One region of the Desulfofarcimen acetoxidans DSM 771 genome, then DNA from elsewhere that is predicted to be linked to it. Evidence: riboswitches for the same ligand, from Rfam matches in the RefSeq annotation. Region 1 holds a riboswitch; the other holds the start of a gene.
What was found. Region 1 has a riboswitch for cobalamin ahead of DTOX_RS09765 (leucine-rich repeat protein). Riboswitches for the same ligand answer to the same signal wherever they lie in the genome.
Positions count from the first base shown of each region.

Region 2: linked by a shared signal. The riboswitch ahead of cobT (nicotinate-nucleotide--dimethylbenzimidazole phosphoribosyltransferase) and the one ahead of DTOX_RS09765 (leucine-rich repeat protein) in region 1 are both predicted to bind cobalamin.

Region 1 covers NC_013216.1:2,128,660-2,132,077, reverse strand. The annotation lists gene DTOX_RS09765 (leucine-rich repeat protein) at 1-1,690, opposite strand, end outside; gene DTOX_RS09760 (hypothetical protein) at 1,687-2,016, opposite strand; cobalamin riboswitch at 1,974-2,186, opposite strand; gene DTOX_RS09755 (leucine-rich repeat protein) at 2,380-3,418, opposite strand, start outside.
Region 2 covers NC_013216.1:3,781,993-3,785,410, reverse strand. The annotation lists gene DTOX_RS17410 (S-layer homology domain-containing protein) at 1-1,368, shown strand, start outside; cobalamin riboswitch at 1,449-1,632, shown strand; gene cobT (nicotinate-nucleotide--dimethylbenzimidazole phosphoribosyltransferase) at 1,716-2,780, shown strand; gene DTOX_RS17400 (YlbF/YmcA family competence regulator) at 2,883-3,233, shown strand.

The DNA of each region.
Region 1 (3,418 bases):
TGCTGCCATCTGAATTTTCTTTCTCCACGGCGACAACATCATCATAAACCGCTCCCGCCACCGACAGATTATTAACAGAAAAAATTAAATCATCTCTGTTAAAGGCCTGATCATCCAAACCAACTCTGGGGGTATCCAGCACGACGAGTTCTTTTCTTTCCCCTTTCTCCATTTCCAGGTTAAGGGCACTGAGCAAGAAATCATCGGGATAATTCTGTACCACACTGCCGCCGGTATTCTCAAGGGAGGCAATTTTGGCTTCCGCCGCCGTCAGTGCGTCCAGGTTATCCACCAAAGCTTTTTGTTCTTCCCTTAAAGAGTTATAAGCGGTTCGGGCGGCTGCCACCTGTTCCTTGTCCGCCAGAGTAATGGCATTAACGGCGGGCAGCGCGGTGATTAAAGCAATAACATGATCAGCCGCCGTTTTGTTATCTCCATCGATTTGGGCTATTTTGCTTTCTGCTTCTATCAGTACGGAATAATTGGCAACCAGCGCTTTTTGCGTATCTGTCAAATTTTCATAGGCCGTGCGTATCGCTTCTATCTGTTCTCTGTCCGACAGATCAATATCATCAACAGCCGGAAGCGCCCCTATTAAATCAATGACTGCATTGGCGTTGCTCTGGTCGTTATTTGAAATGACTACGGTTATTCTATAGATGTTTTTGCCGCAGGTAACGGATATCACCTGGTTATCGACCACGGCAATCTCGTCTGTACTGCGGTAGGTTGCATTGTTTGACTGAATGGTTACCTGATTATAACGGTTTGCAGCGGTAGGGGCAACCTTAATCTGTGTTTCAGCCGGCAGGGTCAATGTATATTCTTTGACCTGCGGCGCAAATACCGGGGTAAAAATTCCTTTGTCCGCCGAAAGTGCTTTTAAGGCAGTGTCGTTGTTGTTAAAATCGGCGCCCAAGTCGGCTCCCAGATCGCAGGTATAACACCATTCTATTATATCGCCGTCTTTAACCATAAAGGTATTGGCCCCGGCATTGATAAACCAATCGTTCAGGGTGACCATCCAGCCGCTCTTATTGCCGCTGCTAAACTCGGAAAGCTTGTCAACGGTTCTGCTGCCATCCTCGGAGATAACAGGACCTATTCCGCTCAGGTAACTCTCGGCCCCGTAAGCGGTTATGCCTTTGGCGGCCAGAGCCTTTTCCAGGGCACCCCGAATAGTAAGTCCTCCGGTAATTTTCACTTCAGTCCACGGCAGTATTTCGCCAAAGGGCTCCCGGTATGCGGGAGAAATATTTGGCATATCCCCCGCCAGTCTTTGCACATTATCCATTACCCGGACTTTAACTGTTCCCAAGTCCGGACTTACCTCATTGAGCACGATAGCCGGGCTTGCCGCCTGCTTTTCGGTATCATTGGCGGGATAAACCAAATTGCTCACAGTTTGGTCAGAGTTGTTTTGGGGCTCGGTGACACCGGCGGACTCATTATCCTCCGCAATTTCACGGTTGTCCTCGCTTTCAGCGGCGGAACTCCCGTCTGTGCCGCCGGCTGCATTCGTGCCGTCGTCATAGACAGACGCCGCAACTGCGGCATTTTCCCCGCCGCTGTACGCAGGCTGATCGGGATTGATAGTTAATCCTGCCGCCAGCGCGGGATTAACTATCGTAAACAGCATAAGCAAAACCAGTAGTATATTTATTATTTTCGATTTCTTCAATATTTTCAAAAACAACTCCTTTCCTTTAATTTCAGCCTCAGTACTTTGAGAATGGCAAAAATATCTTGCCTACTGTCAGTTGTAAGATAACACTTTTTTAGAATCTTCTGTTTAATCCCCCCTCTCTTTAAATGTTTGGTGTTATATCTATCAACCAACAAATAAAACCCCGGCTTCCGCAGAAGCCGGGGTTTTAAGCAATTTAATGCCGCCCGCCACAACCACTTAACAATATGGCACACGGGCATCGTAAACCCACTCCAGCATTTCACCTTTTCACGGAAGGTTTTAAGTATGCTGTTCTGCTCGGGCAGGTCTCCTGACTCATGGATCATTGCTCAGCTCCCGCCTTCCCATCCGCTTTGGCACTCAATTTTTAAGTGCCGGGGCAGGACAGTGGCGTTATGGAAGCAGCTAACCATTCACAGTGGCCGAACCGTCCGGGATTCTCACCCGGTTCCCTTTCAAGCTTTGATAACAAAGCACCTGAACAGAAATTATCAGTAAACTATTTAACTACTCTATTAATTCTTCATTAATTTATCATGAAACATAAAGTTTGACAATACTTTTGGTATATAACGTATTTTTACTTGTTTATTCTCCCCATATCGGTGTATATATAGCTTATTTTTATGCTTATTACATATTTTTGATTTATTATGGAGGTATTGGTTAAGCCAACACCGGGCGAAAACTTAATCCTTCCAGTGCTGTCCTATAAAGATCATATCCAATACATCGATCTCCCCATCTTTATTTATATCTTCACTGATCCAGCCGGCCGCTCCCCTTTCATTGAAATGCTGGCCCACCAGAATCATATCCTGCACATCCACCTTGCCGTCCTGGTTTACATCCCCGGCACCGGTCTCGCCGGTTACCGTTAAATCCACATCTTCCATTTTGGTCACATAGTATTCTTTTTCATGTGTCCACCAGGTGGGCCCGTATTTAACCCAGATATAGCCGCCCTTGAGCTTATAATCTCCGGACGGGGTATTTTCCGGAACGGTAAAGGTGATTGTCTTCAAGTTTTTCAATTGATCCGTGGTTTTAACGTTGACCGATTTCACCTGTTTAAGTCCGGGTATATCTGTGGCAAAAACGGTGTAGGAGTCCAACAGGTCCACAATTTCCCCACTGTTGGTGGTATGGTTCTTTTTAAGCATATCCGTGTCGATGCCGGGGATGGAGACAGTCACTTCATCACCCGCATGGATCGTACTCGCACCCACCATACCGGCGGACAGCACATCCTCAGGCGCATAATACGGATCTCTGATCACCGTCAGACGAATGTCCGGCAGGCTGGAAAAATTGTTTGCTATCTGATCCGCGTTGAGATTGGGCGGAGCCCCACCTATCGGTGTTTCGGCATAAAGCCCGCTGCCGAACCAGCTCAAATGGACATGCCCGCCGGTTAAAGCAATATCGCCGTATCCCGTCAGTTCAAAAGTCAGCGCTCCCGCCGCATACTGGCTTGAACTGGAGCCGACTAAATCATAACGGGGCATATCGGTATGGTATTCCAGGCGCGAAGAAGCCGGGTTATAAATTCTGGATACCTTTGGCACCGGCAGCATGACGCCGGTACAGCCGATGCTGACGGTGTCTCCCTGGTAAAATACGTTGCCACCCCTGGATTCATTGGTGATTTTTAAAGCAATCACTTTGGCCCTGATGCCATAGGCAATGGAGGTGGTCTGGCCGTCTTTGGCTGCGGTCACGATAATG
Region 2 (3,418 bases), 1.7 Mb from region 1:
ACGGCGCATGTTATAGGCGCGGAAAGCCTGTCGGAATTAGTTGTTTCCCCTGCTTCAGTGATTGTTGAACCGGGCGAATCGGTAACATTTAAGACGATTGCTAAAACAAAGAGCGGTCAGGACTATGAGTTATACGCGACTGATTATCAACTTCAGCTGCAGGGCGATATGGGTTCCCTGGCAAACAATTTGTTCACAGCCCAAACCCCGGGAACCGGCAGTATAACTATTTCCTTCCAGGGAATGGTAAAAACCGTTCAGGTAATTGTGCGTTCTACGGGCGCAAATACTGCGGTGGTTTCAAATAGCAGCGGTGCGGAAGTAGTTTTGGATGAGAATACAGTATTACAGTTTCCGGCTCAGGTAGTGGAGTCCCCGCTAAATATTGAAGTTATACCGCTGGACGATGTTGCAATACCCGGTTATGATGTGTTAAAAGCATTGGATGTGGCCGGTTCCCAGCCGATATCATGGGGGGAACCCTGGAAGCTCAAATATAATTATAATAAAAGTGATCTGCTTAGTTTGTCGCCGGAAACATCGGGAGAGCCGCTTGACTCGGATGATTCAACTGAATTATTAGATCCTTCTGACATACTGTTAGATCCTTCTGATATACTGACTCAAACGCCGGGAGAAACAGATTCCAATGATGACAGCCAGCTTGCTTCTGACCTGACACCTGTAGTAAAGGTCCTGTTTAAAGGCGAGGGCAGCGATGAATGGCAGCTCCAGCCTGCATGGACAGTGGGGCAGGATAACCTGCAAACAATTAATGCCAGGATAAAAGGTCTGGGACAGGTTGCCGTAGTGGTGGATGAGCAACCAATACCGGTTTTCAGCGATATGAAAAATCACTGGGCTGAGAATATAGTGACTCAAATGGCCTCCCGTGAGATTGTCAACGGTTACCCGGACGGCAGTTTCCGGCCTAAAAACATGATTACGCGGGCTGAGTTTGTGGCCTTATTATACCGGGCTTTGCTCTGGTCTAAAACGGAAAACCAGGTTTCTTTTAAGGACGAGATACCCGAATGGGCCGTAGATCCAGTATCTGCCGCTGTGAGCAGAAAGGCGGTCAGCGGCTATCCCGATAACACCTTTAAACCATCCAAAGGCATAACACGTTCGGAAATGGCTGTCATAATTGATCGTGTGCTTAATTTGCCCAAGACAGATAAGCAGCAGAAGTCTGCATTTACCGATATATCTTCCGTTCCTGCCTGGGCACTGGATCAGGTTGACCGGGTGGCAGCGGCGGGAATCTTGAAAGGTGATAAGGACAAGTTTCGCCCTCTGGACAGCGCTACCAGAGCTGAGGTAGCTGTGGCAGTGAGCAGGGTTCTTGATTACTGGGTAACCCATTAATATAATTGGGGTTTGTTCATAATATTTTAAAGTTGGAGCAGGAAAATGAGGTTTCATGTAGAAGATTTCATTTCAGATAATTAAATAAGTTGGTTTCAGGTGCCCCATGAAATCGGGGAGAATAGGGAATCAGGTGTAAATCCTGAACGGTCCCGCCACTGTAACCGGGGAGCATAGCGGCATAGGATAACCACCGTTAAACCGGGAAGGTTGCTGCATGTATTGAACCGGAGTCAGGAGACCTGCCTGAAAACCAAAAACCTTTTACAGGTTGCTTCGTTGGATGATGGAAAAGTCCCACGGCCTTATTGGCTGTGGGCTTATTATTTTTAACGGGGGTTGATTGCATGTTGCAGAAAGCGATATCGATGATTGGTAGCTTGGATCAGGAGGCTATGAACAAAGCTCAGCAGCGGCTGGACAGTTTAATTAAGCCGCCGGGCAGCCTGGGTGTTTTGGAAGAAGTGGCTGTGCGTTTGGCCGGTATTACCGGAAATCACAAACCTTTTATAAGGAAAAAGACCGTGGTTGTCATGGCTGGCGATCACGGTGTGTTTGAAGAAGGTGTCAGCGCTGCGCCGCAGGAGGTAACCTATCAAATGCTGCCTGCTTTTGTACACGGTGTGGCAGGTATTGGTGTTTTGGCCCGTCATGCCGGAGCTAATCTTATTGTGGTGGATGTGGGGGTAGCAGTGCCTGTGGATTATCCGGGAGTATTGCGGAAAAAGGTCAAAGCGGGTACCGGTAATATAGCCAGAGGGCCGGCTATGACAGTGGAAGAAGCGGTACAGGCTCTGGAGGTTGGCATAGAAACTGCGTGGCAGGAAATAGATCAGGGAACAGATCTGCTGGCTACCGGCGACATGGGAATTGCCAATACCACACCGAGCACGGCTCTCCTGGCTGTCTTTGGCAATCTATCGGTAGATGAAATCACCGGTCGCGGGACTCTTATTAATGACGAAGTTTTAAATAACAAGATAAAAGCAATAGAGGCTGCAATTAAGGTCAATAAGCCTGATCCGGCTGATCCTGTAAGCGTGCTGGCCAAGGTAGGCGGTCTGGAAATTGCCGGGTTGGCCGGCTTGATCCTAGGCGCTGCAGCCAGGCGGGTGCCGGTACTGGTTGACGGTTATATCAGCACTGCCGCCGCTCTGGTTGCTTCGCGCATATGCCCCTTGTCCAAAGAGTATATGCTGGGTTCTCATTTGTCGGGAGAAAAGTCTCACCGGTACATGCTGGAGGTGGTCGGCCTGAAGCCCATGCTGCATTTGGACATGAGGTTGGGCGAGGGGACCGGATCAGCCCTGGCTATGAATATTGTAGAAGGTTCACTGAGAATATTGCATGAGATGGCAAGTTATGAAGAGGCAAAAGTATCAGATGTGGATGAGAGCAAAATTTTAAAGTAATTAAATAAAAAACCGGAAATAATAAAAACAATCAACTTAATATAAGCAGGAATTTGAGTTTTTTCGGAGAAAATAAGGGTGTTAGGAACAGGAGGTGTTAAAGTGTCTTTAGAAAAAATTTATGATATGGCGGTAGAGCTGGGGAAAGCCATTGCCGAGACGGAAGAGTTTAAGGATATGAAGCAAAGTGAGCTGGCCATCATGAGAAATGAGGACGCAGCGGGCCTGGTAGAGAAGCTTAACAATGCCAAAAGAGGCGTAGAAAGAAAAAAGATGTTAGGTGAACTTACCGAGGCGGATGCTATAGAAATGGGCGAGATTGAAAAAGAAGTTTTGAGTAACCAAGTGGTAAAGCAATCCTTTGAAGCTAACGCTATGTTTAATAATTTTATGCAAAAAATCAGCGTAAAAATACGTGATGGCATCCGTGAGAAATCTGATCATTTGGTCTAGTAAATAATCTATGGCGGAGCCGGGTGGGACTTCGTTATTGAGGAGAGGTGGCAAGTTAACCTCTTCTTTTGACGAAGCAGGAAAATCCCCTTTAGCGACTTTCGAGGCAGCCATGGGTACTCGTGTTTATCGGAAATTATTCAGTACTGACATTATTTATGCAATATAAATTTATACTTCATTAA